DNA from 3 places in the Exiguobacterium sp. s152 genome. Region 2 is predicted to be linked to each of the others. Evidence: predicted binding sites of a transcription regulator. Region 2 holds the regulator's gene; each other region holds the start of a gene.
What was found. Region 2 encodes Rex, which represses fermentation and respiration genes when NADH is low (regulators of the CRP and FNR family bind a similar motif). Its sites were predicted from a motif close to TTGTGAAATATTTCACAA; they were not measured.

Region 1: KNP72_RS01140 (L-lactate dehydrogenase) is a predicted target of Rex. The motif match lies at 6,339-6,356, and genes of this name have one in related genera.
Region 3: adhE (bifunctional acetaldehyde-CoA/alcohol dehydrogenase) is a predicted target of Rex. The motif match lies at 3,201-3,218, and genes of this name have one in related genera.

The regions. Positions count from the first base shown of each region.
Region 1 covers NZ_JACSLX010000001.1:204,461-215,286, reverse strand. The annotation lists gene pstA (phosphate ABC transporter permease PstA) at 1-49, shown strand, start outside; gene pstB (phosphate ABC transporter ATP-binding protein PstB) at 153-914, shown strand; gene phoU (phosphate signaling complex protein PhoU) at 930-1,592, shown strand; gene KNP72_RS01165 (DUF4912 domain-containing protein) at 1,710-2,480, shown strand; gene KNP72_RS01160 (1,4-alpha-glucan branching protein domain-containing protein) at 2,495-4,696, shown strand; gene rpmG (50S ribosomal protein L33) at 4,782-4,946, shown strand; gene KNP72_RS01150 (5-formyltetrahydrofolate cyclo-ligase) at 5,002-5,556, shown strand; gene KNP72_RS01145 (DUF92 domain-containing protein) at 5,535-6,305, shown strand; gene KNP72_RS01140 (L-lactate dehydrogenase) at 6,475-7,431, shown strand; gene KNP72_RS01135 (rhomboid family intramembrane serine protease) at 7,586-8,638, shown strand; gene KNP72_RS01130 (M42 family metallopeptidase) at 8,654-9,676, shown strand; gene KNP72_RS01125 (YqgQ family protein) at 9,673-9,867, shown strand; gene KNP72_RS01120 (ROK family glucokinase) at 9,960-10,826, shown strand, end outside.
Region 2 covers NZ_JACSLX010000009.1:8,783-19,608, reverse strand. The annotation lists gene groES (co-chaperone GroES) at 1-222, opposite strand, end outside; gene KNP72_RS13375 (CPBP family intramembrane glutamic endopeptidase) at 481-1,131, shown strand; gene KNP72_RS13370 (YdiK family protein) at 1,148-1,357, shown strand; gene KNP72_RS13365 (hypothetical protein) at 1,389-1,778, opposite strand; gene KNP72_RS13360 (hypothetical protein) at 1,846-2,211, opposite strand; gene KNP72_RS13355 (hypothetical protein) at 2,331-2,609, shown strand; gene bsh (choloylglycine hydrolase) at 2,643-3,617, opposite strand; gene KNP72_RS13345 (hypothetical protein) at 3,738-4,082, opposite strand; gene KNP72_RS13340 (hypothetical protein) at 4,139-4,297, opposite strand; gene KNP72_RS13335 (TM2 domain-containing protein) at 4,416-4,775, shown strand; partial or broken gene KNP72_RS13330 (NADPH-dependent F420 reductase) at 4,816-5,403, opposite strand; gene KNP72_RS13325 (PspC domain-containing protein) at 5,560-5,742, shown strand; gene KNP72_RS13320 (FAD-dependent oxidoreductase) at 5,775-7,121, opposite strand; gene KNP72_RS13315 (YesK family protein) at 7,313-7,606, opposite strand; gene tatC (twin-arginine translocase subunit TatC) at 7,731-8,519, opposite strand; gene KNP72_RS13305 (twin-arginine translocase TatA/TatE family subunit) at 8,522-8,740, opposite strand; gene KNP72_RS13300 (redox-sensing transcriptional repressor Rex) at 8,740-9,396, opposite strand; gene KNP72_RS13295 (ABC-F family ATP-binding cassette domain-containing protein) at 9,546-10,826, shown strand, end outside.
Region 3 covers NZ_JACSLX010000003.1:185,124-195,949, forward strand. The annotation lists gene KNP72_RS07720 (zinc-binding metallopeptidase family protein) at 1-156, opposite strand, end outside; gene adhE (bifunctional acetaldehyde-CoA/alcohol dehydrogenase) at 469-3,060, opposite strand; gene KNP72_RS07730 (MarR family winged helix-turn-helix transcriptional regulator) at 3,446-3,892, shown strand; gene KNP72_RS07735 (YebC/PmpR family DNA-binding transcriptional regulator) at 3,972-4,685, shown strand; gene KNP72_RS07740 (Na+/H+ antiporter family protein) at 4,831-6,150, shown strand; gene KNP72_RS07745 (glutamate synthase subunit beta) at 6,300-7,751, opposite strand; gene gltB (glutamate synthase large subunit) at 7,748-10,826, opposite strand, start outside.

The DNA.
Region 1 (10,826 bases), on a different contig from region 2:
GAACTCGGCTGCCATCTATATCCGTAACAAGTACACGAACCGACATTAAGTCATAGCAGTAAACGAGGAGGACTCTCGAGATGATGAAACAAAAAGAACTCAAAGGAGATCATGAAGTGAATACAACGACGACTCAACCGAACGAAACGGTGATGCAAAAAGAAAGTGCCTATGTCGTGAACAACTTGAATTTATGGTATGGCGACGATCAAGCGTTGATCGACGTCAACCTCGACATCAAGAAAAACGAAGTGACGGCCATCATCGGTCCGTCGGGTTGCGGGAAGTCGACGTTCATCAAGACGTTGAATCGGATGGTAGAGCTCGTGCCGTCTGTCCGTACGAACGGTGAAATCTTGTATCATGGTCGCAACATCTTTGACCGCGATTATAAAGTCGAAGATCTTCGCACGTCGGTCGGCATGGTGTTCCAACAGCCGAACCCGTTCCCGAAATCGGTGTATGACAACGTGGCGTACGGGCCACGTACACACGGCATCAAAAACAAAAAAGTACTCGATGAAATCGTCGAGCGCTCGCTTCGCGGCGCCGCGATTTGGGATGAAGTGAAAGATCGCTTGAACGAGAACGCCTATGGCCTCTCGGGTGGACAGCAGCAACGTCTCTGCATTGCCCGCACACTCGCCATCGAACCGGACGTTATCCTCATGGATGAGCCGACGTCAGCGCTCGACCCGATCTCGACATTAAAAGTCGAAGAGCTCGTCCAAGAGTTGAAAGAGCAGTACTCGATTATCATTGTCACGCACAACATGCAGCAAGCAGCTCGTGTATCGGATAAGACGGCGTTCTTCTTGAACGGAGAAGTCGTTGAGTTCGATGCGACCGATAAAATCTTCTCGAATCCAACGGACAAAAGGACTGAAGATTACATTTCTGGCCGGTTCGGTTAAGAAGGGGAGACAATCATGGCACAAAATCGCACATTTTTTGATACGAAGTTAAACGAATTAGAAGACAAGGTCGTTCGCTTGGCGAATTTGACGATGCGTCAAACGGCTACGGCTATCGAAGTGCTTGAAAAACATGACCTCGTACTCGCTCAGACGGTCATCGACAACGATAACGAACTCGATGACCTCGAGCTCGAAATCAATGACGAGGCGATTCTGTTGATTGCGAAACAACAACCGGTCGCGACCGACCTTCGTCGCTTGATCGTGACGATGAAGTCGGCGACAGACCTTGAACGCATCGCGGACTATGCGACAAACATCGCCAAAGCCGTTGCGCGCATCGAGCACGTCCCGTACGTGTTAGATATCAAGCCGCTCAAACAGATGGCCGAGCAATTGATTGACATGCTCGAGCTGGCGACTCGTGCTTATCGTAAAGGCGAGGTCAGCCGGGTGCGTGACTTGAACGAGATGGACAAAGTCATCGATGACTTGAACTTGCAGGTCATCAAACAATACATGGGATCTGTGCCGACGATGGCTGTCGGGACGAACGATGTCTATGAGTTTTCGAACATCGCACGCTATTTAGAACGCATGGGCGATCACGTGACAAATTTCGGGGAACACCTCATTTTCCTCGAAAAAGGGAAACATTATGATTTAAACCAGTAAGAAGAGTGGTAAAGAACAACAGACCAGTTGTTCTTTACTTTTTTTTGTGCAGGAATTCACGGGTTGGAGGCGAATAGTAGAACACATGGATTTTTTTTAGGAAGGGAGCCACAATAGATGGAAGAGAAAATCGTTTCCTTGAAACAACAAGGACTAACGTTAAAACAGATTGCAGAACAATTAGACATGCCAATCGGGAAAGTCCAGTACGCTTGGCGCAAATGGCGTTCCCAACACGGTGAACCAGCCAAGCCGGTAGCCGCCGCTCCAAAAAGAAAGACCGAAGGGAAGAAAGCAATGACACCGAAATCGAAGCAAGTACCCGCCTCATCTGGGACGCAGGTCGCTTCGACGCTGCAACATGAGCTGCCAGTCCAATCACCGCTGTTAGATAAAGGTCCAGACGGATTCTGGAAGCTCCCAGACCGCTACGATCAAGATGTGATGCATGCGGTCGTTCAATCGCCGAACGCGGTCTACGTCTTCTGGGAAGTGTCGGACAGCGTCAAAGAGACGTTGTCGATGCAGTTCATGCGTCCGTGGGAAGATTTGCCGAAGGCGTTCCGGATCCTCGACGTGACATTGCTCGATTACGCGAGCGGACATGCGAACCGGTCGTATACGTTCGAATTGCCGGAGATGACGAACAGCTGGTTCGTTCGACCGCTCGATCCGAACACGACGTACGTGTTCGAGTTTGGGATTCGGACGATGGAAGGGGAGTTCCTTCCGTTGCTCGCAACTTCACCGATCGACACGCCACGGGCGGAGCCGGCCGGCCATGGTCGTTTCGCCGAACCGGTTCGACGTTGGCAATACGGGGAAGTCGAGTCTCCTGAACTGCTCGACACGCTACCTAAATATTCTGCATACCGATTCGTGCGCTGAGGAGGATTTATTTGATGAAACCAGGTTATTTTTCACTCGTCCTTCATGCCCACCTTCCGTACGTGCGACATGAAGAGAAACATCGCTTAGAAGAGAGATGGGTGTATGAAGCCATCTCCGAGACATATATTCCGATTCTTTGGCAAGTCGAGCGTCTGCAAAAGCCGCTCCATTGGACGGTCAGCATTTCACCGCCCGTCGTCGAGATGCTCGCCGATCCGCTCGTCCAAGACCGTTACGTGGAACATTTGGATGAGATGCTCGAATTGATTGGCATCGAACTCGCTGAAGAGCGGAGCGAACCAGAAATCGAGACGCTCCATTTTTATCGTCAGCGCTACAACGATTTGAAAACGACGTTCCTTCACTGGGAGAAAAACTTGAACCATGCGTTCCGTACATATCGTGAGCAAGGGTTCATCGATATGGTCACGTGTACGGCGACACACGGCTTCAACCCGCATTTGTTCACGGAACAGGCCGCTCGCGCGGAAATCCGTACCGGCTTGAACTGCTTCGAGCGTCATTACGGGTTCCGCCCAACCGGAATCTGGTTACCGGAGTGTGCCTATACCCCGGGTGTCGACCGCATCTTGTATGAAGAAGGTGTCCGCTATACGTTCGTCGATGAGCACGCCTTGCTCGATGCCGATCCGACGCCGGACAAAGGCATCGGGGCACCGGTCTACTCGCCGCATGGCGTCGCTTTGTTCCCGCGTGACCAAATCATCTCCGGGAAAATTTGGAGCTCGATGATCGGGTATCCGGGCCATCCTGACTATCGCGAGTTTTATCGTGACCTCGCCTATGATCGTGACTGGACGTATATCGAAAAGTTCATGCACCCGGAAGGCATTCGTTTTGATACAGGCTTGAAGATGCACCGCATCACCGGCGACACGGATGAGAAAGACTATTATGTCCGTGGCTGGGCCGAACATCAAATCGACAACCACGCCCTTGATTTCGCACAGACGCTCGAAGGGCATCTCGAGGCCCATGGTGGACAAATGTTCCCGCCGTTCCTCGTGACGGCACCGTTTGACGCCGAGCTGTTCGGTCATTGGTGGTTTGAAGGACCTGAATTCCTCGGCAAAGTCGCCGAGCGGCTCGAAGAGTTCGGGATTGAGACGATTACGCCAGCGCTGTTCCTCGAGCGCCACTTCCAAGACCTCGAGACGGTCCACGTCTCGATGAACACGTGGGGACGCAAAGGCTACGGTGATGTGTGGATTAACGAGCGCAACGAGTGGATGCTCCGCCACTTACACATGATGGAGACGCAACTCGTCAAAGACGTGGCCGATTATCGTCACGCTTCACCGCTCGTCGACCGGGCGCTCATCCAACTCGTGCGACATTATGTCCTCGCCGTATCGAGTGACTGGGCCTTCATCCTCGACGGACAGACGACGGCCCAATATGCAGCCGAACGCTTCCGCGAGCACACACGCCTGTTCGCTGAGCTCGAGACCGCCCTGTATCAAGACAAGTTATCGGATGAACTACTCGCCGACCATTATCGCGCGTATCCGTTCCTTGATGATGTGGACATTGACATCGACACGTTCCTGTCTCCGCACGACTATTACGTGACTGAGGAACGTGGCAGTGAAGGCGAGGCGATTCTCGTCTTGACGCCAGAATATACAGGCAACGTCGTCGGTGATCTCGGACGCCGTGTCATCGACGAGGTCGAAGCCCGGGCGGCGGAAGGCGAGACGGTGTACGTCTTGACCCCGTTCAAGGAAGGGTTGCCGGAGTATGAACGTCACAACCACGTCCACGTGTACCGCGTCCGTCTGACGAGCCCGTTCTTAGAGCACGTGATGAACCAAGTCGCAGCCCAAAACGTGGCATACGTCAAACTTGCGCATGAGCTCGTGGCCAAAGTCACGTTCAAAGCGATCCATCAATTTGATTGGATGACGATTCCTGCGGCACGTTCGCTTGCGAAAGCACTACACGTTCCGTTATACTCAACTATGTTGTCCTTTGAAACGACCCGCAATCCGCACGGACACGGCGGTCTGTTCGACGCGATTCACCGAATCGAGAACAGCGTCCTCGCTGAAGCCGACACGGTGTACATCTGCGAACAACTATCGACCGAGGAAGTCGGAATGCGCTATGCGATAGGCGATAACGTAAAAACCTGCCTGCCGCTCGATGCTTCGCCATACGGGCAAAAACGTTTGAAAAAGAACACGAAATAACCTTGCTTTTTCAAATAAAAATTGGTAGGATAATTGAGTATGCTTAGACTGTAAAGCAAAAGCACTTGATACAACATTTAGTAAGATGGGAGTGAAAGAAATGCGCGTTAAAATCACACTAGCTTGCACAGAAACAGGCGATCGCACGTACATCACGAAGAAAAACAAACGTAACAACCCAGAGCGCCTCGAATTGCGCAAATACAACCCACGTCTCCGTCGTCACACGCTTTACCGCGAAGTGAAATAATGAGACTGGCCGTCACTCATGTGGCGGCCTTTTTTTTGAACAAGGGGGAATCGAAGTGATTGAAAAAAAACAATTGCGGCAAGACGTACACCGTCAAATCCGTGAACTCGGCGATCGGTCGGACCGCGACCGCGTCATCATACATACATTGACCGAACTGAAGGCATGGCGAGAGGCGGACACGGTGGCCGTCACGCTCGCCCTCGATTTAGAGATTGACACGTTGCCGCTCATCCGCTTGGCCTGGCAGGCAGGAAAAGCGGTGTTCGTGCCGAAAGTTACGAAACAGGGACTCACGTTCCATGAGATTCACTCGCTAGAAGACCTCGAGCCGGGCGTCATGAACATATTAGAGCCGACGACGGAAGCGACGGCGCGCTCGATTGACGTCTGTATCGTGCCCGGCCGCGTGTTTGACCGGGCTGGTTACCGGATTGGATGGGGAGGCGGCTATTACGATCGCTATCTCGCCACGTACGAAGGGACGACCATCGCGTTGGCCTATGACGTCCAACTGCTCGATGAGATCCCGATTGAGCCACACGACATTCCTGTCGAATTCATCGTGACGGAAAGGGAAACGATTTTATGTTCGCCATCTTCGTTGTAACTTGTCTGGTGGCCTTTGCCGGCTATCGATTGCATTCCTTAACCCGCTCCGGGGCCGTCTTGACGGTCGTGACGGGGACGGTCATCGGCTACGGCTTCGGGTGGTTCGGGCTCTATTTACTCGGTGTCTTCTTTTCGACATCGTCGCTCGCCTCGAAATATCGTGCCCGGGACAAGGCACCGGTCGATGAGATTGTTGAAAAGTCGGGCCCCCGTGATTTCGTCCAAGTGCTCGCCAACGGGGGCATTGGCATGGTGACGGCGCTCGGTATGGTGATCGCGCCGAACGACGCCTGGTTGTTCGCCTATATCGCCTCAATCGCCGCGGCGACGAGCGATACGTGGGGATCTGAGTTCGGGGTGCTCGCCAAGCAGAAGCCGCGCTCGATTCGGACGCTCCGTGAAGTCGAACCGGGCACGAGCGGCGGGGTGTCCGTGTTCGGAACGGTCATGTCGGTCGTCGGGGCCACGGTCATCATCCTCGCCTCGCTTCCGTTTATCGCGATCGATGTGACGTTCGCACTCGTCTTGATCGCCCTCGGATTGAGCGGCAGCGTCGTCGACACGTTGCTTGGGGCCACGGTGCAACGGAAATATCGATGTCGCGTGTGCGGCAAGTTGACCGAGAAGAAAGTGCATCATCGTGAGCCGACAGTATACGTGTCGGGCTGGCGTTTTCTCGGCAATGACGCCGTCAACTTTTTGTCGATTGCCGCGGCCGCGACGATTAGTTTCCTCTTGTTACGATGAGGGTAGTACAGAAAATGTAGATGTTTCAAATGAATGTGAATTTTGTCACAATATCGCCAAAGTGAAAACGGTTTCCTTAGTAGTGAGTGTTTGTGAATGATGTTACAATCTTTATGTAACAGACATAACAAAAACATGAAACAGATTGTTCGAAGGGTGGAGAATCAATATGGAAACATTAAATCATGCAAAAGTAACACGCGTCGCGCTCGTCGGGGCCGGAGCGGTCGGTGCCAGTTTTGCGTACCAATTGACGACAGCAAGTCTTTGTGAGGAACTCGTCATTATCGACATCAACAAATCGAAGGCGGAAGGCGAAGCGATGGACTTGAACCACGGCGTCTCGTTCGCTTCTTCACCGATGCGCGTCTGGGCAGGGGACTATACGGACTGTGGTGCAGCAGATATCGTCGTCATCACTGCCGGTGCACCACAAAAACCGGGTGAAACTCGCCTCGACCTCGTCGAGAAGAACGCCAAAATCATGAAATCGATGATTGGGGATATCATGGCATCTGGATTTGACGGCATCATCATCATCGCTTCGAACCCGGTCGACATCATGACACATTTGGCTTGGAAATACTCAGGTTTACCGAAGCACCGCGTGTTCGGATCAGGAACGGTACTCGATACGTCACGTCTCCGATACATGCTCGGTGACTATTTCAACGTCGATCCACGCAACTGCCACGCCTACATCATGGGTGAGCACGGAGACACGGAATTCGCGGCCTGGAGCAACGCCCGCATCTACGGGAAGTCGGTCGAGCAGTTGCTTGAAGAGAACGACGAGTATACATGGGAAGACCTCGAAGACATCTACGTCAACGTTCGGGACGCGGCGTACCACATCATCGAGCGCAAAGGCGCGACGTACTACGCCATCGGCCTCGGTTTGCTCCGTCTCGTCAAGGCCGTGCTCCGTAACGAGAACACGTTGTTGACGGTCGGCGCACATTTAGATGGTGAATACGGCTTGAACGATATCCATATCGGTGTACCGGCCATCATCAACCGCCAAGGAGTCCGTCAAGTCGTGGAAATCGAGTTGTCAGACGAAGAAAAACAAAAGATGCATCATTCGGCAGAAGTGTTATTGAAAACGATGCAGCCTGTCTTATAAAAACGATTACTCGTTCTGTCATGACCGTAGTTGGCTCCCGCCACTACGGTTTTTTTTGGGCTGACGGAAGAGCGGGGCAGATTGGGGCGATGCTCGATTTTGTCGTCCCACCTAAATTCCTTTAGAATGAAAGTATGGAAGGAGGTGAGCCAACATGACAGAACCAGCTTGTTTTTGGGAAGATGTATATCGTGCCGTCGAAGCAGGAGGACGCATCGAGGGCGTCTTAGAGCCGTCGCGGGCACTTTTATTGTTTGACACGAAAGCGGGGGATGTCTATCACCTCTACATACGGACAGATAAGGCGTGGGCGAACCATGTCGCCTTGGACGTCGAGGCGGTCATGAACTCGTTTCGCTTGGCCCGAATCGGCCGCGAGAAGCTCCATGTCCACATTTATGGGGACCCGCTCGTCGATGAAGAGCGTCTGTCGTCGCTCACGTTCCCGATTGCGGCAAAAGTGAAGCTCGAGATGCGGCCGTGCGCCGAAACGGAAACGTCATATCGCCCGCGTGCAGTCGCTCTCGACCAACAACGAAAAAATGAACTGAAGCAACGGTTCGCCTTTGGGAAGCCTCAGTTCGTCTATGCACTCATGTTTGTGACGTTCCTCGTCATGTGGTTCGCCGAATCAATCGGCTCGACGCTCGATCCGAACACGCTCATCCGCTTCGGTGCGAAAGTGAATCCTCTCATCGACGAAGGTGAATGGTGGCGTCTGATCACACCGATGTTCCTTCATATCGGTTGGTTCCATTTCGCCATCAACATGTTCGCGCTCTGGTCACTCGGCCCGCTCGTGGAACGAATGTACGGGTCGACGCGTTTCGCCACCATTTATCTGTTGGCAGGTGTCATCGCCACGGTCGCGTCGTATGCGTTCAGCGAAGCCATCTCGGCCGGCGCGTCCGGGGCATTGTTTGGGCTTGTCGGCGCACTGCTCTATTTCGGACTTCGCGACCGCTCCTTATTTATGAAGACACTCGGCCCTCCACTGTTTATTATGTTAGGATTAAACGTGGGACTCGCTTTCGTCCTTGGCGCTAGTTTGGACCATTCCGCACACGCGGGTGGACTCGTCGGGGGCTTTCTGATGGCGGGAGTGGTCGGCTTACCGGATGAACACGTGAAGAAACGTCGCTTGCTATTTGCTGGGCTCGTGTTCGTGGCGTCCGGCGCATTATTTTGGCTCGGCTACAATCGATGACAAAGGAGTAAGAGTATGATTGAAACGTTGAAGCAATTGGTTGAAATTCCAAGTCCGTCCGGGATGACGGACGAGGCGATCGGATTCGTCGAACAAGAACTGACTGCACTCGGGATCCCCACGAAACGCTTGAACAAAGGAGCGCTTCTGGCGACATTTGAGGGCAAATCGGATCGTGCCCGTCTGTTGACGGCCCATGTCGATACGCTGGGCGCGATGGTGAAAGAAATCTTGCCGAGCGGCCGCTTGCGCTTGACGCAAGTCGGCGGATACGCCTGGACCGCAATCGAAGGGGAGAACTGTCTGGTTCATGCCGAGACGGGTGCGCCGATTGAAGGAACGATTCTCATTCATCAATCGAGCGTTCATGTCTATAAGGACACGAATAGCGCCGAACGGACGGCGTCAACGATCGAAGTGCGCTTGGACGCGGACGTCCATACAGCCGAAGACGTGAGGACCCTCGGTATCGAGGTCGGGGACTTCGTCTCGTTCGACCCGCGCTTCCGTCAGACCGACGCCGGTTATATCAAATCACGTCATCTCGATGACAAGGCGTCCGTTGCCATCTTGCTCGATTTGGCGAAAGATCTGGTCGGGGCGGAGTTGCCGCACCCGGTCCATTACTTGATCTCGAACTATGAAGAGGTCGGGTTCGGGGGCAATGCCGGGATTCCCAAAGCGGTGACTGAATATATCGCTGTCGATATGGGTGCGCTCGGGGACGGCCAACACTCGGACGAGTATACAGTTTCGATTTGTGCGAAAGATTCGTCAGGCCCGTATGATCTCGGGTTGCGCCGTCAATTCACCGCGTTATGTCGGGAACATGACATTGCCCATAAAGTCGATATCTATCCGTACTATGGATCGGACGCATCGGCTGCAATCGGAGCCGGCTACGATGTGCGCCACGCGCTCGTCGGACCAGGCATCGAGTCGAGCCATAGCTATGAGCGGACGCATCTCAAATCGCTCGAAGCGACGCGGGAACTGCTGTACCGTTTCGTGCTCACCACGATGGAGGACGAACGATGAAGAATTTTTATGACGTCCAGCAATTTTTGAAATCGTTCGGCACGATCATTTATATCGGGGAGCGCGATGCCGAGATCGGGCTCATGATGATGGAACTCGATGAGTTGCATGCGGGCGGAATGATTGAACAACGGGAATATGACACGGCCAAGATTATTTTGACCCATGAATTGAAAAATTCAAGAGATTGACAGAAAACCCCTAGTGCAAAGGTTTGCACTAGGGGTTTAATAGTGTAAACTATGGGATGAAAGCGATTTAATCGAGACGAGGAGTGGAACACATGAAGTGGTTATTAGGAATCGACATTGGTGGAACGACGGTGAAGATGGCCGTCCTCGATATGAACGGGATTATTTCTGACAAGTGGGAGATTACAACGGATATTCGTGAGAACGGGGTACATATTCCGACTGATATTGCCGCTTCATTCGAAGCCTATTTAGAAACGTCGGGCAAAGCGAAGCAAGATTTCGCAGGAGCGGGCATCGGGGCACCAGGCTTCGTCAATTTTTCAGAGGGTGTGGTCGAATATTCACCAAATATCGGCTGGAAAAACTTTGCGCTCGTCAGCGAGTTCGAGAAAGCGGTCGGTTTGCCGGCCGTCTTAGAAAATGACGCCAACGCTGCCGCACTCGGTGAAATGTGGAAAGGGGCAGGCGAAGGCGCGTCAGAATTGCTCGCCATCACGCTCGGCACAGGCGTCGGCGGCGGTGTCATCACGAACGGCAATATCGTCCACGGGGCTGCCGGTATGGCTGGGGAGATTGGCCATATCACGGTTGAGCGTGACGAGTCGAAAGCCGTCATGTGTGGCTGCGGCCGTAAAGGTTGCATCGAGACGATTGCTTCGGCTACAGGTGTCGCCCGTCTGGCGCTCCAAAAACGTAAAGGTCGGACGACGTCATTGAACGAACTAAACGAAGTGACGGCACGCGATGTATTCGAAGCGTATAAAGCGAATGATGTCGTTGCGACAGAAGTCGTGAACGAGATGACCGAATATCTCGGATTGACGATTTCGAATATCGCCAACACGTTGAATCCGAAGATGATTGTCATCGGCGGAGGCGTCTCGAAAGCACGCGAAGCACTCCTCAAGCCGCTCGATGAGCAATTCAAACGGTTCGCCCTCGAGCGCGTCTATGCG
Region 2 (10,826 bases):
CACTTCGGTACCCGCGTACTTCGAGTAGATGACCAAATCATTTTCTTTGACGTCGAGCGCGATCCGCTCACCTTGGTCCGTGACGCGGCCTGTACCGACTGCGAGGACGCGTCCTTGTTGCGGCTTCTCTTTCGCCGTGTCAGGAAGCACGATGCCTCCGATCGTCTTTTCTTCTTTCTCCACGACTTCGATGACGACGCGATCGCCTAGTGGTTTTAACATAGAAAAAACCTCCTCCGAATATGAATGATGTATCGTTGAATCGTAAGTTTTAGCACTCATCAAAAAGGAGTGCTAACACTGATTAGTGTAGTATGAGACGACTGAAAATGCAAGCGGGAACATCAAAAAAATGCTTCCACTCGCGGTCAAGAGACCTTATTTGATACAATGGTCAAAAGGAACGTTGACTCTTAGGAATAAGGACGTGTTCAATTGGCTACACTAAACTCAAACCAATCGATAAATACCCGTTTTTCGATGGCGCCTAACATTCGGCTCCGGCATATCATCCCGATTCTGCTGTATGCGTTTGTTCAATTCTTTCCGGTATTGATTAGCGAAGTGCGCCCAGAATGGATCACGCCGACGGCAACTGGCCTCTGGTTCGCCATCGGGTTCAGTTTGACGATCGTCATCTCGATCTTCTTGCTCTGGCCCGACTTGAAGCTGTATAAGCAGCAGGGCATCCAGTCAAATTTGAACGACACGGTCAAATGGATTGGGCTCGGGATTCTCATGCAGTATGGGCTCGTCATCGTCGCCAACTTGATTGAGACGGCAATATCAGGTGACGTCATGGGGTCTCAGAACACTGAGGAAATCGCGGATATCGTCCGTCTCGTCCCGGTCATGACGCTCTCAGTCGTCTTGCTCGGCCCAATCATGGAAGAGATTCTCTTCCGTCATATCTTATTCGGGAACTTGAGCGCCCGCTTCGGGTTCTGGATCGCGTTCGCGGTCAGCTCTCTCTTGTTCGCGCTCATCCACGGGGACAACAAGATTCTCGTTTACGTGGCGATGAGCTTCGCCTTCACGGTCGCTTACGCTAAGACGCGTCGCTTGATCGTACCGATCGCGATTCACGCGTTTAACAACGCGCTCGTCATGGTCGTATTATTCTTAATGTAGAAATGAGGTGGCATTGATGCCGCGACACTTAAAAGTTATGTTTTTGTTCAGTCTCTCATTCGGGATTCTGTTCACTGTCCTCGCCTACTACTCGGTGCAGGAGTATGGCTTCAGCTTCTGGACGTACTTCATCATCGCCGTAGCAGCATATGACTTCTTCAAGGTGTACCAGATTTTAACACTCGCCCGAAAAGCAAAAAAAGAAAAGACCGATAAATCGGCATAAAAACATCCCAAGCGGACTCGCTTGGGATTTTTCATAGTCGAATCACATTTGAAGTATCGATCAACGCATCTTGATAAGCGCTTCGCATAAATAGGCCTCGAAGCGTCAATAACACACCAAGGACAAGATAAAACGTCTCGAGTAACGGTACCGTTGGCTGATCGAAGAAGAAGACACCGATGATGAATGCGAGCATGAGCGCGACAAAAACGAACGTCATCAATTTCGAGTTTGCCGAATCGCGAATCATTGCGGCTTTCTGTTTGTCTATTCGATCTAATTTTTGTTCGTAATACGTCGCCATCGTCACCCCGAATCCGGTGACTGCGCTCATCACATATTCACCGTGCCATATACCTATCCCGAGCAACATGGACCACAGGATTAATAAAACGATGAACCATTTTTTAGTGAGTCTCATTCTTTACCTCTCTTCTATAGTTTGAGCGGTGTTTCTAGCTTAATCTATGATGACATCCTGACAAAACTCAAGTCTCGTTCCGCTCCTGCTCGTACATATGTATCTCATTCATTAAAAATAACCCTTTTGTCGCAAACAAATACGTCAACGCGGTCAGTGCGAGCTGTTGTGTCGATTGGGTCACACGAGTCGCATCAAACCCAATTAAAAAGATTACGACAAACAAAATGACGGAGACCAGCCATGTCTTCTCACTCGAACGCCAAAACAGGTGCTCTCGCGTCGATGACGGATACTGTCCGGCCTTTCGTCGATGCCACCGATAAAACAACACACTCGCTATGAGAAACAACAAATGCGAGGACACCCCAAACAGGACGGCCCCGGCTACTAAACCAATACTCACCGCTACTGCCATGTTACGTCCGTTCATCATCTCCCCTCCTCTGTTCAAACTATACGAAGAAAGATGATAGAAGTTTCATTCGCTTTTGAAAAAGATATCAATCCGCGTATATTTGATAGGTAAACTATCAAATAAGGAGAGATACGATGAAGAAAGCATTTCTCGCGATGGTCGCTTCCCTGTTTCTCGTCGCCTGCTCAAACGAAGACGACCTGTCTACATACGACGAGTATGGCGTGCTCGAAGAGACGATCGAGATCGCACAGTATGAACCGAAAGTCGAGACGGACAACGACGGCAACCGTGTCATCTTGTTCTATGCAGGTGAAGGCGTCGCCTATAAGAGCGTCTATGTAAAAGACGAGCGTCACCTGAAAGTCATCAGCACGGACGATGAGGCCCCGCTCTATAACGGCACACTGTAAAACCCAGCCCCCTTCGCGCGAAGAGGGCTGTTCTCAATTCTCATAATGAATCTGTTGGTGGTGTTGTAGCCGATACGCAATCAATTGCTCACTTTCTAACGGTTCATGGAACAGTGACACGGCCGTGATTTGGTTGTTGTCATACGTCCGATAGTAATAGATACCATCATCGACGTTACAACATGAGGAATAGATCGTGTACTCGTACGTCCCGTCCCAAGCCTCGTTCAAGCCCCGCGTTTGCATTACCGTATCCAACAGTTTGAAAAATTGACCGACCGCGGACGCCTCGGTCGGTTCGCAGACCGAGTTGAAGGTAGCGAACGTTGCCCGGACGAAGCGCGACGTCGACGATAAGTCACCCGGCAAGCCTTGTCCGCCTAAACCGAGACAATAGGCATCGAGGTTCAATGTCGGCGCGAACGTATTGGCCGGCAGTTTCGTCGAGACGTGCCGATAATCATTCAGATTGAACAGCTGATACTCGAACGACGGATTGTTCGTCAAGACGCCGACTGGATTGTCGTACATTCGCAACCCGTCCGCCATCGGCTCGACGACAATCGAGGCATCTCTGTCGGCGATGATCCAGTGTAGCGGATGAAGCGGGAGAGCGTCACTGAAATTAAGATTAACCAGCTGAATCGTCGCCAGTCGCTCTTTCACTTCCTCGATTGTCGCGCATTGCCCGAGGATCCACGGAATGAACTCGAATGGAGAGATGTTGTCTCTTCCGTCGACTTCCGGCTTGAATACGGCATTCCCTGGGAAGTTCAGCCCGGCCATGCTGACCCCTTTTTCATTCGTCGCCTCGTAATAGAGCGGGTAGTCTTCCACGACGGTCGCCATCCCGATCATCGCGTAATGGTTAACGTTCTCGCCCATCCGTCTGAAGTTAAACGGATAGTGTCGGGGGGTGATCGTCACTTGCTCGTGATAGGACACGTTCAAGTCTAAGTTTCTGCCGAAGTAGTGGGCGTGCGGAGCGTACGTGATTGCTGTACACATAACAAAACTCCTTCCGATCCAATGCAGACAATAACAGCACTCTTTGTCCTATTCACGTTTTCGTCTGACATCAACCATAAGCAAAGAACGATGAGGCGTGTGCCGCATCGTTCTTTATAATTAATTCAGTTCGGTTTCGACCGTTGTGTCCGGCATGAAAAACCAAAGTCCAATGCCTTTTAATCCGAACACAAGCGCCAAGGTAAAATATACAAATGATTCAAGCGGATAACTCATTGTGTCGACGATGAACGACACGAAGGAAGCAATGACCAAAGTGACGATGATGATACGTAAAGCGAGCTCATTCGCCTCACGTCCAATGGCTTGACCGACTTTTTCATCGTGGGCAAACGCGATGTCTCGACGCCACGCATAAAAGAACAGCGCAGACATCATGACGGTCGTATCCGGCACCTCGCCAAACCAAATATCCCCAATCACAAACCCGAGCATGGCGAACATTCCGAGCTTCAGTTTATCCCTTTGCTTGAGTGATGCACGGGGCCACAGTGATTTTTTCATAACACAATAAACCCGACCGTCAACACACCATATAAGAAACCGAGCACGATCACACTGATGGCGATTGATTTATATTGCGGATACTTATGTAAGACGACCGCTCCGGCGATCACGTGAATAAACGCGACGATGAACGTCACAATCGCAAAACCCATTCGGTTGTTCCTCGCTTCCAAAAATAAATAATAGAAAATCATGGGAATTCATCCGTTTCCCGGTACAATAAAGACTGCATTCATTATATCAATTTTTGGAAAGAAGGCACATCACATCATGAATTATTCACGTATCGATTTATCGACAGAGGAAATGCTCCTCGTCAACAGCGAAGTCGAGAAAAAGAAGCGCAATCTCGTCGTCGCGTACTTGCTTTGGTTCTTCCTCGGCGGTTTCGGCGCACACCGTTTCTACTTTAAAAAGACAGGTAGCGCCCTTGGGATGCTAGCTCTTACGGTTGGTTCAATCATCCTTACCGTCGTCTTGATTGGTTTCGTTGGATTGTTCGTAGCAGGCATTTGGGCGCTCGTCGACGCGTTCCTCATGCCAGGCTGGCAACAACGCGAAGTCGAAGCGATCGAGCGCGAGACGATTGAATCGTTGAAGACTCGCTCTGAGCGTCAAGCTGCCTTTTAACGACCAAGACGGTCACGCCAACGCGTGACCGTCTTTTCTATTAAAAACTATTCTCTTTCAAGTAGAACGCAAAGTTCCGGTGCTTCCGTTCTTTCGTCGCGTAATGAATCCATAACCACGCGAGCGACTCGAGTTCTCGCGCCAGTTTCAAGTGACGCAGCGTGTGGGCGTCGAAACCAATCTTCGAGGCAAGGTCTTGAACGGCTCGGACCGACTCTTGCTCGTCTCCGGCGATGAACATCATCGACATGTTCGGATTTTCCAAGTTCTCGACGCCGGTCTGATTGAACGCCTTGACGATGCGGACGTGTGGCGCAAGTTTTTGCAGATGCTCGGCCCCCGACTTCCCTTCCGGCCGCTCGATCGAATCAAACTCTTTGGCAATCGGATTCGTCACATCGATGACGATTTTATCGTCCAAGTCCCGAAGTGATTGAATCAAATCAACGGCTGCCGCGAACGGTGTCGTCAATAACAAAATCTGTGCGTTCGACGCCACTTCTTGGAGCGACATCGTCCCTTCCCGTTCTGAACGTGTCCCATACAACACTTCATAGCCGACGTCCTCGAACTTGCGCCCGAGCGTCCGTCCGACTTTCCCTGCTCCTAAAATACCAATCTTCATGTAGTCCGACTCCCCTTCACAGTTCTTCGTCTGCGTGCCGTAGCCTTTCTCTTACCCCTTCCCCGGCTTCAGACGAAAAAAAACCTGTGTGCATTGTACGCTTGCCACCAATTTATATGGTAAAATTTTCATATCATAGTTGAGATGGGAGCCACGCTTATGCAACGTCCGCTTCGAAAATCTGCCACGAACCGCTCACTCTTCGGTGTCTGTGGCGGGATCGCTGAATACTTCGACCTGTCCCCGCTTGGTGTTCGTCTGCTTTTTTTTATCGTACCGGGGAACGTCCTCATCTATATGATTCTCGCCAACTCGATGAAGGACGCCCCACGCTATCTATAAAAAAACTCGGAAGCCGCGGCTCCCGAGTTTTTTTATGCGTTGACTTTATCTTTCATCGCCGCGAGCGCCCCACTGTTGATGAAGTGCCATGGCTTGTTGTAGTGCGGTTGGAAGAAGAAGTCGACATAGGCGAGCTCTTCAACCGTCATCTCGTTTTGGATGGCGAGCGACAACGTGTTGACCGCTTGCGTCATGTCCGCTTTCGAGAGGACTTGTCCGCCGACGACGCGGTGTGTGCCGACTTCATAGACGAGTTTGAACTGAACCGGTTCAGCCGTCGGCATGAACTCCGGACGGTACGCATCCTCAATCACAACACTCTCAACGTCGAGGCCGAACAGTCCAGCTGCTTCTTCTGTAAGTCCAGACGAGGCAATGTTCCAATCGTAGAGACGGAGACCTGACGTTCCTTGCGTCCCTTGATAACGGACACGCGGTGCGATCAAGTTCTCGGCGACGAGCGTCCCCATGCGGACGGCGTTCGTCGCGAGCGGGATGTAGGCATGTGTGCGCGCCGGGTTGTAATAGACGGCACAGCTGTCACCAGCCGCGAAGACGTCCGGGTTGCTCGTGCGCATATATTCGTCGACGATAATGGCGCCGTTGCCGAGCATGTCGACTTGGCCTTGAAGGAGTCCCGTGTTTGGGCGGAAGCCGACACAGAGGATGACGAGGTCGGCCTCGAACTCACCTTTATCGGTCACGACGTGCGTGACGTTTCCATCTGTCCCACGGAACGCTTCGACCGTCTGGCCGAGTTCGAGGTCGATGCCGCGTGACGTCATGTCTGCCTCGAGTTGGTCTGTGAACGACTTGTCGAGATACTTGTTCAAGATGCGGTCGGCACTATCGATGAACGTGACGTGTTTGCCGTACACTTCGAACGCCTCGACGAGCTCGACACCGATATAGCCGGCACCGATGACGGCGATGTTCGTCGCGTCTTTTGCCCGCTCGATGATGCGTTGGGCGTGGCCATAGTTTTTGCAGAGCTCAATCCCAGTCATCTCGATGCCAGGAAGCGTCGGGACGATCGGCCATGAACCAGTCGTCACGATCAAACGGTCGAACGTGTCATAGACGTCTTCTCCCGTGTCGAGGTTTTTCGCATGGACCGTCTTCGCTTCCGTATCGATGTTCAACACGTCGTGCTTCATGCGCATCGTCGCGCCGAGTTCTTCGAGCTCGGTCGGTGACGCGTAAAAGAGCTCTTCCGCACGTTTGACGACACCGCCGACGTGGAGGGCGATCCCACATGAGAGGAAGCTGACGTTGTCGTTCCGCTCATACACCGTGATGTCGAGATTGTCGTGCTTGGCGAGTAATCCTTTGACTGCTGCTGTTCCTGCGTGTGTACATCCGATGACTGCGATTTTCATATGGTTGTCTCTCCTTTGAGTGTTAGGCAAGTTAGCGTTTGTGATAAATATCACATTTGCTTTCTGAACTTAGTGTACTATTTCACAAGAAGGTTTGACAATCCCTTTGCTCAATTTTTCACGTAATTATGTCTAAAGTTTGAACGGCTGGTGTGACAACAAAAAACCGCTCCGCAACCGGAACGGTTCATTCATGAATGGGTCGTGCGTCTTGCTTTAAACCAGTGGTAAGTGACGACGCTGATATAGGTGAGGAGGCCGATCACGTACAGACTGAAGCCAATCAAAATCCAGCCCAGCGCGTCCCAACCACGGACGAAGACGAGTCCGATGATACACGATACGTACCCCACGACGAGCAATGTCAACGAGAAGGCGAGTCTCCGCTTGAATCGCGACTTCAGAAAGTTCAGCACGGCAATCAACAAAATTGTCGTCAACACGCCGATGATGATGAGTTCATCCCCGTAGTACTCCCAAGCCATCGCTTCTCCCCCTGACTGATGTTTAAGTAGTTTTATCGTATCACGTGGGTCCAATGTTTATCTTGTTGTTAAAAACATTTATTCCCAATCACAAAAAAAGCATCGTCCCGTTAAAGAACGATGCTTACTTCTCATTCATTTGTTTCATCAAATCGACTTGCTCTTTCACCATCGCCTCTTTCTCACGTCGGAGCACGCCCCGGTACGTGATGCGTGAAATCGATAAACTGATCTCATACAAGAAAAAGAGAGGCAGTGACACCATGAGGTGCGACGTCAAATCCGGCGGCGTGATGAAGGCCGCGATGACGAATAAGGCGAAGTAGGCGTACTTCCTGATTTTTGAGAGGAAGTACGGTGTCACGACACCGATGCGCGTCAAGAACATCGTCACGACCGGCAACTGGAACAACAATCCGAACGGGATGGTCAGTTGCAGCAAAAACGTGAAGTAGTTCGACGCCCCGATGATTTGCGTCAGACCGAGGTCTTGCCCGAGGTCCGTCGAAATATCGAGGACGAGCGGGAACAACCAATAGTAGGCGAACGCGAGACCAATCAGGAACAAGATGAAGATGATCGGGATATACGCGAGCGTCGCTTTCCGCTCATTCGGATGCAGACCAGGTGCGACGAACGCCCACAGTTGATACAGTAGAAACGGACCGGACGCGACGAGCCCGATGACGAGCGCCAAGTTCAAGTAAATCATGAGCGGGTCCGCGACCCCAAAGGCGTTCAGCTCGAGCCCTCGTTCGACGAGGTCCGCCTGCAGATAGGCGAGCACGTATTTGACACTCGGCAAAGCAATCAAAAAGAAGGCAAAGACGACAAATGCCGACAGCATCAGTCGTCTCCGCAGCTCTGTCAAGTGATCGGACAGCGCCCGCTCTTGATCAGGTTGATGATTCATGATTACTGCTCTTTCTTCTCAAGTTCTTTCTTATCTTTCTCGTCATGTTCATTCATCATACCGTTCGTGGCATTTTTAAACTCACGGAGCGTTTGACCAGCGGCGCGTCCGAATTCAGGCAATTTCTTCGGCCCGAAGATAATGAGCGCGACGATGGCGATAATGAAGATACTTGCGCCGCCTGGAATACCGACGACGAGCAACGATGATAGTAATTCCATTATTGATGGACCCCCTCAGCAGATGGATAGTGTTGCATAAAGTAAATGAGCGACTGGAGTTCGATCGACAAGTCGATGTGGTGGACGCGGACCGTATCCGGCACAGTAAGTCTGGCCGGTGTGAAGTTCAAGATGCCGCGAATACCGAAGCGGACCAAGTCGTCCGCGACCGGTTGCGCATAGGCAGACGGCACCGTGAGAATGGCGACGTCAATCTTGTTCTGTTTCATGATCTGTTCCATCTCATCGACGTGATGAATCGGGACACCGGACATCGTCGTGCCGACTTTTGTCTCGTCTGCGTCGAACCCGACGACGATATGTGTGTTATTGTTTTTAAGGAAGTTATAGTTGACGAAAGCTGTCCCAAGATGACCAACCCCGACCAAGGCGACGTTCGTAATCTCGTCCTGATTCAGTGTCTTACGGAAAAAGTCTAACAGATACTGTACGTTATAGCCATATCCCTTTTTCCCGAGCGCACCGAAGTACGAAAAATCGCGACGGATTGTGGCCGAATCGACCTTGACCGCCTCGCTCAGTTCAGCAGAAGAGACACGCTGTTTTCCTGATGAATGTAGGCTTTGGATAAACCGATAGTATAGTGGCAACCGTTTGGCTGTCGCTTGCGGAATCTTTGGTTCGTTTTGACTCAACGGAAAGAGCCTCCTTTTTACGACGCGTTTCAAACGAATCTAATTTCATACACCTTGATTGTAAACGAATTCACATGACCACTCAATGAATATACCTGAAATGGGGAAGAAATAAAGTATACTAAATAGAGAGAAAGGGGTTTTTTCACTTGATCCTACTGCAAGTCAATAACTTATCGAAATCATTCGGCGTCGAGCCGATTTTAGAGAACGTCAAACTAGAAATTCAAGAAGGCGAACGTGTCGCCCTTGTCGGCCGTAACGGTGCCGGCAAGTCGACATTGCTTAAAGTCATCGCCGGGGAATACAACTATGATTCGGGCGACATCATGAAGCCGAAAGATGTCACCATCGGCTATCTCGCCCAAGACTCAGGGTTAGAGTCGAACGAGACGATGTGGAACGAAATGTTGACTGTCTTCACCGATTTAATCGAACAAGAAAAGACGCTGCGCCGCATGGAGCAAGACATGGGTTCCGAGCGCATCTTGAACGACCCGGCCGCCTATGAGCGCCTCTTGTCGTCTTACGATGAAGAACAGCATACGTTCAAAGACCGTGGCGGCTATCAATATGAGGCGACGATCCGCTCTGTCCTTCACGGGATGCGGTTCTATCCGGACGACTTCGAACGCCGCATCGATACGCTCTCCGGCGGACAACGGACACGCCTCGCCCTCGCGAAAATGCTGCTCCAGAGTCCAGACCTGCTCATCTTGGATGAGCCGACGAACCACTTGGACATCGAGACGCTCGGTTGGCTCGAGAAGTATTTGAGCGGCTATAAAGGCGCCGTCCTCATCGTCTCCCACGACCGCTACTTCCTCGACCGCGTCGTCTCGGTCGTCTATGAGTTGTCGCGCCACCGGAGCCGTCGCTTCGTCGGCAACTACACGAAGTACCTTGAACAGAAGGCTGCCATTTACGAGCAAGAGAAGAAACAGTTCGAGTCGCAACAAGAAGAGATTGCCAAGATGCAGGATTTCATTCAGCGTAACATCGCCCGGGCGACAACGACGAAGCGGGCCCAGAGTGTCCGTAAACGGCTCGAGAAAGTCGACCGGATGGAAGCGCCGGACGGTGATGAGCGCAGCGCCGTCCTCTCGTTCTCAATCAAACGTCAAAGCGGGAACGACGTATTGAGCGGCAGCGACCTCGCCATCGGCTATGAAGAACCGATCGCCCAAAATCTCCGCTTCCAATTGCAGCGCGGCGAATCGGTCGCCCTCGTCGGCCCGAACGGAGTCGGCAAATCAACGCTCCTGAAAGTGTTGACGAAACAACAGCCGCCCCTTACCGGTGACATCCGCTACGGCACCGGCGTCGAAATCGGCTACTACGACCAGGAGCAACAGAACTTGTCGGACGCCAACCGTGTCATCGACGAGATTTGGAACGACTGGCCGCTCATGCGCGAACAAGAAGTGCGG
Region 3 (10,826 bases), on a different contig from region 2:
TTCGATGGGGTCATCCCAGTTCATATGTAAAAGTTCACCTTCGATCTCCTGTTCGAGCGCCATGCTCGAGTATCCTTCAAAATAATCGTCGCCTAGATAAATGTCCGTCCAATAAGTAGAGCGCTGGACGTAATGGACGATACTCTTCGCACTCACTTCTAGCTCTGTACCAAATGTGTCAAAAACTCAAAACTATCGTAACTATCTGCATCTCGATCTTGTGACGCAAAATATTCAGCCGTCTCATAAGGACTTGTTGATGAGAGCGGATTGAAATAAAGAAAAACGGTAAATAGTGCCGACAGTAAGCTGTACATAATTGTCATCTGCGTATCTCCATGAAAAAAAACTCATCAATAAATGGTTGTATTATCCTATTATATTAAGTTATCTGACAATTGTATATTTCTTTTTCACAAAAAACGGCCTCCCTCTGAATGAGGGAAACCGTTTTGATCGGTGCAAGACTTATACACCTTCGTATGCAGCGTACATGATCTCTTTCAATTCTTCGACGAGCGGCATTTTCGGATTGGCCGTCGTACATTGGTCTTCGAACGCGTCGACTGCCATCTTGTCGACTTTCGCGTCGAGCTCCGCTTTCTTGATGCCTTGGGCTTTGAACGAGAGTTTGATGTTCAAGCGCTGACCGAGCTCGATGACAGCTTGAATGAGTGACTCGACGCCTTCCTCAGTCGTGCTGGCTGGAAGTCCGAGGTAGCGCGCGATTTCTGCGTAACGCTCGTCGGCGATGAATGACTCATATTTCGGGAACGCCGCGAGTTTCGATGGGCGTGTCGCATTGTAGCGGATGACGTGCGGCATGAGGATCGCGTTCGTCCGTCCGTGTGGGACGTGGAACTCGCCACCGATTTTGTGTGCGATCGAGTGGTTGATACCGAGGAACGCGTTCGCGAACGCCATACCAGCCATTGTCGATGCGTTGTGGACTTTCTGACGCGCTTCGGCGTCACTTCCGTTCTCATACGCTTTCGGGAGGTAATCGAAGATCATCTTCATCGAACGAAGCGCGAGTCCGTCTGTATAATCGTTAGCCATGACTGAGACGTACGCTTCGATGGCGTGTGTCAACACGTCCATTCCTGTATCGGCCGTGATTGATGCTGGGACCGTCATGACGAACTCAGGGTCGACGATGGCGACGTCCGGTGTGATCGCGTAGTCAGCGATCGGGTATTTGACGTTGCGTTTCTTATCCGTGATGACCGTGAAGGGTGTCACTTCAGAACCCGTGCCTGATGTTGTCGGGATGGCGACGAACATCGACTTGTTACCGAGCGTCGGGAACTTGTACGTCCGCTTGCGGATATCCATGAATTTTTGGCGAAGGTTCGAGAACTTCTCTTCTGGGCGTTCGTAGAAGAGCCACATGCCTTTCGCGGCATCCATTGGTGATCCACCGCCGAGTGCGATAATCATATCTGGTTGGAAGTGACGCATCGCTTCGGCACCGCGCATGACCGTCTCAACTGACGGGTCTGGCTCGACTTGGTCGAAGATGCGGTACTCGATGCCAGCAGGCAAGTTTTTGACGACTTTATCGGCAAATCCGAGTTTGACCATCATTTCATCCGTGACGATCATCGCCCGTTTTTTCGATGTGAGCGATTGAAGGTACTGGACTGAGTTTTTCTCAAAGTAAATCTTTTCAGGGACTTTAAACCACTGCATATTCACGCGACGTCTCGCCACCTTTTTCACGTTGAGTAGATGTTTCGCCGTCACGTTCTCAGAGACGGAGTTTTTACCGTACGACCCACAACCGAGTGTGAGTGATGGTGTCATTTCGTTATAGAGGTCACCAATCCCACCGTGTGCCGTTGGCGAGTTGACGATGATGCGGCAAGCTTTCATCCGGAGTCCGAAGGCGAGGATGGCGTCGTCGTCAGTCGAGTGGATCGCTGCCGTATGTCCGAGACCACCGATTTCGAGCATCTTCTCTGCGATGGCAAATCCTTCTTCACGCGATTGGACTTTATAAGCACCGAGCACCGGGCTGAGTTTCTCGTGTGAGAGCAACTCTGTCGCACCGACCGTCTCGAGTTCGGCGATCAAGATTTTTGTATCGGCCGGGACTGTGAGTCCAGCTCGTTCGGCGATCCAGGCTGCCGGCTTCCCGACGATTTCCGGGTTGACCGCACAAGAGTCTGTTTTGATAACGAGTGTCTCGAGTTTCGCTTTCTCTTCTGGTGAGCAGAAGTAGCAACCGAGCGCCGTCATTTCCGCTTTCACTTCTTCATACACTTCTTGGTCGACGATAATTGCTTGTTCAGATGCACAGATCATGCCGTTATCGAACGTTTTCGACAAGATGACGTCCGAGATGGCACGTTTCACTTTTGCTGTTTTGTCGATGTAGGCCGGAACGTTACCAGGACCGACGCCAAGGGCTGGTTTACCAGTCGAGTAGGCTGATTTGACCATCGCCGCTCCACCAGTTGCGAGGACCATGGCAACACCTGGGTGATTCATGAGCGCTTTCGTCGCGTCGAGTGACGGTTTTTCGACCCATTGAATCAAGTGTTCCGGAGCTCCCGCTTCGATGGCTGCGTCACGAAGGATCCGTGCCGCTTCACTTGAACACTGTTGTGCCGACGGGTGGAAACCGAAGATGATCGGGTTACGTGTTTTGATGGCGATGATTGCTTTGAACATCGTCGTTGATGTCGGGTTCGTGACCGGTGTGACCCCGGCGACGACTCCGACTGGTTCCGCGATGTACGTGATACCGTTTTGCTCATCGTCCTCGATGACGCCGACCGTCTTCTCGCCACGGAGTGAGTTATAAATATATTCTGTCGCAAAGATGTTTTTGATCATTTTATCTTCAAACACACCGCGACCGGTTTCTTCATATGCATGTTTCGCGAGGGCGACGTGTTGTTCGAGACCTGCGAGCGCCATCGCTTGAACGATTGCATCGATTTTCTCTTGGTCGAACGTCATCAATGTCTCAAGCGCCGTGTGGGCTCTAGTGACGAGCGTGTCGACCATCTGTTCTGCTGATGTTTCTACTACTGCTTTCTCTTTAACTGCCATGTTGGTTTCCTCCTCATGAATGAGAGCTTATACTGTTGACTTGATGGAGAGCACGGGGCAATCAATTGGTTCGAGAAGAGTTTGTGCTTTCCTTCACATTCATAGAATACAACGTTTCTCGCATTTTGTGCGTGACAACAATGTGAACTCTTTCACAATATTTTTCAGGGGAATGAGGATAGGGCTTGCTTTTTCATATGTCGCTCAGTAAAATCGAATGCGTTTTCATGAAAATAAAGTATATGCGATATGAAAACGCTTACATACGTTGTGTCCATGATGGGCGAATGCGCTGTGCAAAATGTCACGGGATGAGGATTGGTCGTCCACCCTGCGCTCGGTCGTGTATAATGAAGAAAGAACCTAATTAGGAAGTGACATGATTATGCCGAGACAAGACGCAGCCGATCAGTTCGTGAAACTGATCCCATTTATTCGCCGGAAGTTGTTACGTCGTTCCGACCTTCCGCAAATCCCAAACTTAAACTTTTCCCACTTTCATCTCCTCATGTTGATTGAAGATGAAGGCGCGGTCACGAACGGACACATCAGTGAGACGTTATCGATTGCCCCGCCGAACGTGACGCCGCTCATCACGAAGCTCGTCGATGAGGGCTACATCACCCGCGTCCCGGACGAACGCGATCGCCGCGTCATCTGGAATCAACTGACCGAAAAGGGCGAACTCGTCCTCCGCGAGCGTCGCGATTCGTTCCGTCGCCTGTTCGAGGACCGTCTCGCGTTTCTGAACGAGGAAGAGACGGACCGCCTGATCGACAGTTTGAAGACGTTGACGGAGATCGTCGAGAAGATGGATAAAAGCGAGGGATGATTTTTGCTCGTCAACATCCACGTCTTCTTATATAATCGAGGATGAATCAATCGAACAATGGAAAGAGAGATGACATGTAATGGGTCGTAAATGGAACAACATTAAAGAGAAAAAGGCGTCAAAAGACGCCAATACGAGTCGCATCTATGCGAAGTTCGGCCGTGAAATCTACGTAGTCGCCCGTCAAGGGGAACCAGATCCAGAATCAAACCAAGCACTCAAGTTCGTCGTCGAACGAGCGAAAACGTACAACGTCCCGCGCGCAATCATCGACCGTGCTATCGACAAAGCGAAGGGCGGCGACGAAGAGAACTTCGACGAGCTCCGCTATGAAGGATTCGGACCGAACGGCTCGATGCTCATCGTCGACACGCTCACGAACAACGTCAACCGGACGGCGTCTGAAGTCCGCGCCGCTTTCGGTAAAAACGGCGGCAACATGGGTGTCAGCGGGTCGGTCGCTTACATGTTCGACGCGACGGCCGTCATCGGTGTCAACGGCATGTCTGCCGACGATGTACTCGAACTCATGATGGAGCACGACCTCGACGTCCGTGATGTCATCGAAGAAGATGAGACGGTGATCGTCTATGCGGAACCAGAAGCGTTCCATGCCGTCCAGACTGCCTTCAAAGCAGCAGGCATCGAGACGTTTGAAGTCGCCGAGTTGACGATGCTGCCCCAAAACGAGATTACCCTCGACGACGAGTCGAAAGAACAGTTTGAAAAATTACTCGACGTCCTCGAAGACCTCGAAGACGTGCGCCAGGTATACCATAACGTTGAAGGATGACGAACGAGCGATAACTTTTCGGAGTTATCGCTTTTTTTGAACAATCGATTTGACAACCCGAAACACGTATGTTAAATTTCAAAAGTCTTTATCATATTAAAGTGATAACAAGAGAAAGAGTTTTGAATGAAAGGTGTTGGAAATGATGAATGCTGTCTTATTAGCTGTTATCGTATTATTCGCGCTCGCGATCAGTCGCGTGCACATCGTCTTGTCACTCATCCTTGCCGCCGTCGTCGGTGGTCTAGTCGGAGGTCTCGGATTCAATGAGACGTTGACCGCCTTCAGTGACGGGCTCGGCGGAGGTGCGACAATCGCCCTCAGTTACGCGTTGCTCGGCGCCTTCGCCGTCGGTCTATCAAAAACTGGACTCCCAGACATCCTGGCTGAAAAGTTAATCAGCATGTCAGGACGCGACGTCACTGGCAAAAGTGTGACACGGGTCAAGGCGCTATTGCTATCGTTCTTATTACTTCTAGCGATAAGTTCACAAAACGCGCTACCGATTCACATCGCGTTCATCCCGATCGTCATCCCGCCGCTCCTCGTGCTGTTTAACGAGTTGAAGCTCGACCGCCGGCTCGTGGCGACGATTCTCACATTCGGTCTCGTCACCCCGTACATGTTACTCCCGGTCGGATTCGGTGGCATTTACTTGAACGAGATTTTGCTGCCGAACGTGGAAACGAACGGCATGACCGTCGGTGATGTCAACATCGTCAGCATCATGGCCATCCCGGCGCTCGGAATGCTCGTCGGTCTCATCACTGCCTTCTTCCACTATCGGAAGCCGCGTTCGTATGAGACGATTCAACTCGGACCAAGCGACTATGAGGTCCGGACGTTGAGCCCGCTCAAGATTTGGCTCACGGCCGCTGTCATCCTCGTCGTGCTCGTCGTACAGCTTCAAACCGAGTCGATGATCGCCTCGGCCGTCACAGGACTCATCTTGTTGACGTTGCTTCGCCTCATCCCTTGGTCAGAGGCCGATGACATCTTCACGAGCGGCATGCGCATGATGGCTTTTATCGGTTTCGTCATGATCGCAGCGAGCGGTTTCGCCGCCGTCATTCGCGCGACCGGTGCCATCGAACCGCTCGTCAGTGGTGCGAGCGGCATTATGGGTGACTCACAATTCGTGGCCGCACTCGTCATGCTCCTCGTCGGACTCGTCATCACGCTCGGCATCGGTTCGAGTTTCTCGACGGTTCCGATTATCGCAGCCATCTTCGTCCCGCTCTGCATCCAATACGGTTTCTCGGTCGAGGCGACAATCGCCATCATCGGGACGGCCGGTGCACTCGGTGACGCCGGTAGCCCGGCGAGTGACTCGACACTCGGACCAACGAGCGGCTTGAACGCCGACGGTCAACACGATCACTTGCGTGAGACGGTGTGGCCGACGTTCCTCCACTACAATATCCCGCTCATCATCTTCGGCTTGATTGCCGCCATGGTACTGTAATCACTTCCGATTGCGCCGAGCGTAAATCGTGCCGAGCAAGACGAGCACGAGTAAGAACCAAATCCCGGTATACATGAGGATCTCGATAATCATTGCTAATTCCTCCTAAATGTCCATGTAAAAAGGAGCGACGAAATCGTCGCTCCTTTTTATGATGAAGTTTTTAGCTGTTGTTGACAAGTGTTCAAGTATCCGTCGACGGTATCCGCGACTTCGCGGCCTTCCCGGATTGCCCAAACAATCAAGCTTTGTCCCCGTCTCGCATCCCCTGCGACAAACACACCCTCGACGTTCGACGTATAGTCATGGTTCGCCTCGATGCCGACTTTCCGGAGTTCACGCTCCGGTCGTTCGAATCCGATGGCGACAAGCACGAGATCGGCTGGATACGTCTCGACCGAACCGTCGACGACGAAGAACGTCGCCTTTCCGTCCGGTTTGACGATTTTCTCCATCCGCTCCGTCTCAATCCCGACGACCCGGTCCCCTTGTTTGATGACCCGGTTCGAGCGAATCAAATATGTGCGCGGGTCACGGTCGAAGTGTTCGATTGCTTCCGCATAGGCGTAATCGGTCGATAACGTGTCCGGTTGGAGCGGCCATGGCTTCTCCGGCGCCCGGAACATGCCTTTCTCCGGATGCTTCCCGAACTGCGTCACCGACTTGGCTCCTTGACGGATCGCCGTCGCCACACAGTCCGCGCCCGTGTCCCCGCCACCGATGACGATGACGTCTTTCCCGTTGGCGTCGAATCGAGCGTCGAGCGATTTCCCGCCGAGCGAACGCGTCGACTCGGTCAAATAATCCATCGCCGGCTCGACGCCTGTGGCATCATCCCCATCGATGCCGAGCGTACGCTGTTTTTGAGCTCCCGTGGCGAGAATGACGGCATCGTACGTGTGACGAAGTGACTCGATGGTCACATCGGTCCCGACGTTCACGCCCGTTCTGAAGCGAATCCCCTCCGCCTCAAGCAGACGTACACGACGTCGGACGACATCTTTCTCGAGCTTCATATTCGGGATGCCATAGAACAACAGGCCACCCGCCTCATCCGCTTTCTCATAAATCGTGACCGCATGGCCGAGCTGATTCAACTGATCGGCCGCTGCGAGCCCGGCCGGCCCGCTGCCGATGATGGCGACACGGCGTCCGGTCCGCTTCACGACGTGACGAGGTTTGACCCAGCCTTCCTCGAAGGCGCGGTCGATAATCGTCCGCTCAATCGATTTGATGGCGACCGGGTCTTCGCTGATACCGAGCGTACAAGATCCTTCACACGGCGCCGGACAGACACGACCCGTGAACTCCGGGAAGTTATTCGTCTCCATCAACCGTTCATAGGCTCGATACCAGTCCTGATCCGTTACGAGCTTGTTCCACTCCGGAATCAAATTGTGAATCGGGCAACCGATCGTCTCTTGTCCAATCATATCCCCGACGTGACAGAACGGGGTGCCGCAATCCATGCAGCGCTCGGCTTGTTTGACGATTGGTCCGTCTTCCATGCGGGAAGCGTATTCTTTATAATCATGAACCCGTTCGACGACTGAGCGCTCCGGCAATGTCTGTCGTGGGATATCGATAAATTTATGTCTCATACTCCCCCTCCTTCAGTCACGACACGGAATAGTTCGAGGGCGCGGTCGGCGTCACTCAATTCCGGACGCGTCGCCTCGATGTGACGCATGACGTCAAGCACGTTCGCATAGTCACGCGGCACGATTTTGACGAAGCGTTTGCGTTCTTGCTCGAACGCCTCGAGCACAGCTCTCGCTTTGACACTGTCCGTATGGAACTGGTGCATCTCGAGCAGTGCATAAATTTGTTCGGCATCCTCGTCGGTCAACTCACGGTCGACCGAGACGAGTTCTTGGTTGACGAGCTGTTCGTACGCTTGGTCCCCGTACAGATAGGCGACCCCGCCCGACATCCCGGCACCGAAGTTACGCCCGATATCCCCGAGGACGACGACCGTGCCACCGGTCATATACTCACAGCCATGGTCGCCGACGCCTTCAGTCACGGCGACGGCACCGGAGTTCCGGACGGCAAACCGTTCTCCGACATGACCGTTGAAGAACGCCATCCCTGATGTCGCGCCATACAGGCAGACGTTACCGGCGATGACTTGTTCACTCTCTTCGAACGGGGCATGTTTCTCTGCGATGATGGCGAGCTTTCCACCGCTCAGGCCTTTGCCGACATAATCGTTGGCGTCACCGATGACCGAGATGGTGATCCCGTTCGGCAAGAAGGCGCCGAGGCTTTGTCCGGCCGAACCGCTGAGACGGAGTGAAATCGTGTCCTCGGCGAGTCCGACGTTGCCATGCACTTTCGTCACTTCATGGCCGAGCATCGTTCCGACGGCGCGGTCCGTATTGCGGACGCGCCCGACGAAGAACGTCGGTTGGAGCGATTTGATGGAACGGGAGACGGCCGGAATCAATTTGCGATGATCATAAGACTGATAGGCCGGATGGGCCAATTCCTCTTTCTCCGGCAAAGCCGTCGGAATCGACAGCATCGGCGTCAAGTCGAGCGTTTTCGCTTTCGGATGAGCTTGTTTCCAGGCACTCTCCTCCAACAAGTCCGTCCGCCCGATGACGTCACGAAGCGAGGTCGCTCCGAGCGAGGCTAAAATCTCCCGTACTTCCTCGGCGAGGAACGTCATCAAGTTGACGACATGTTCGGGCTTGCCCATGAACTTCGCACGCAACGCCGGGTCTTGGGTCGCGACACCGACCGGGCACGTATCGAGGTGACACGCCCGCATCATGATGCAACCGAGCACGACGAGCGGTGCCGTCGCGAACGCGTATTCCTCGGCCCCGAAGATGGCGGCGAGGACGATATCGCGCCCGGTCATGAGTTTGCCGTCAGTCTCGAGCGTGACGCGACCCCGGAGCCCGTTTAACGCGAGCGTCTGGTGCGTCTCGAGCAGACCGAGCTCCCACGGGAGTCCCGTATGCTTGATTGACGTCCGCGGCGACGCCCCGGTCCCACCGTCGTAGCCGCTGATGACGATCGTATCGGCGTTCGCCTTGGCGACACCGGCCGCGATTGTCCCGACGCCTGACTTCGAGACGAGCTTGACGCTGATTTTCGCGTTCGGATTGACATGCTTCAAATCGAAGATGAGTTGCGCCAAATCTTCAATCGAATAGATGTCGTGGTGCGGTGGAGGCGAGATGAGTCCGACGCCTGGGACGGAGCCGCGCACTTCGGCGACCCATGGGTAAACTTTGTTACCCGGCAGTTGTCCGCCCTCACCCGGTTTCGCCCCTTGCGCCATCTTGATTTGAATCTCATCGGCGTGATACAAGTACTCGGCCGTCACGCCGAAACGTCCACTCGCGACTTGCTTGATACGACTGACGCGTTCACTGCCGTCCTCATCAGGGGTGAATCGCTTCCGGTCTTCACCGCCTTCTCCGGAGTTGCTCTTGCCACCGATTCGGTTCATGGCGATGGCAAGCGTCTCATGGGCCTCTTTCGATAGAGAACCGAACGACATCGCTCCCGTCTTGAACCGACTGACGATTGATGCGACCGACTCGACCTCGTCGAGTGGAATTGCATCCTGTTGTTTAAAGGAGAACAATTGGCGCAAGAATTGACCTGACGACTCATGGAGCTTGACGTAGGCATCGTAATACCGGCGCTCGTTCTCGCGGCAGGCTCGTTGCAAGAGGTGAATCGTCTTCGGATTGAAGGCGTGTTCTTCCCCATCGGCGCGCCACTGGAAGTCGGTCCCGGCCTCGAGTGGTCGTTCGTGTTTATAGGCGGATTCGTGCTGCCGGCGCGACTCGTCTTCAAGTTCGGTGAAACCGACACCGGACAACTGTGACGTCGTACCGCGGAAGTGACGCTCAATCAAGGCGCGGTCGATGCCGACCGCCTCGAAGATTTGGGCGCCACGGTAACTTTGGACGGTAGAGATGCCCATCTTCGACATGATTTTGACGATGCCGTCGACAGAGGCCGTCTGATAGCGGCGGACCGCCTCGTCGAACGAGTAGGACAGCTGGCCCGCCTCGACCGCCTCGGCGATGGTCGCATAGGCGAGATATGGGTAGACGGCGTCGGCGCCGTAACCGATTAAGGCGGCAGCTTGATGGACTTCACGAACTTCGCCGCTCTCGGCGACGAGACTGCATGATGCCCGTAGATTGACGCGAATCAAATGTTGGTGGACGGCGCTCAATACGAGAAGCGCCGGCATGGCGAGCATATTTTCGTTCATGTTGCGGTCCGACAAGACGATGACGTCGACGCCGTCACGGATCAGACCGTCGACTCGCTCGAACAGCGTCTTTAGCGAAGCTTCCAAATCGTACGCATATGACGTATCGACCCGCTCGACGCGTAGTGTCTCGTTCACTTTCTCGAGCGCGGCCGCATCGAGGAACGGATGCTTGAGCCAGACACGACGGGCGTGACCTCGCCCGGTATGGACCGGGTTCGCTTGTGGCCCGAGCCATGTGAATGTCGCAGTGACAATTTTCTCACGCAACGCATCGATCGGCGGGTTCGTAACTTGGGCGAAGTGCTGTTTGAAGTAATGGAACAAAGAACGTGGCCGCTCGGATAACACCGCGACCGGTTGGTCATGTCCCATCGACCCGATTGGATCTTTTTTCTCGAGGATGAGCGGGACGAGATATTGTTCAATG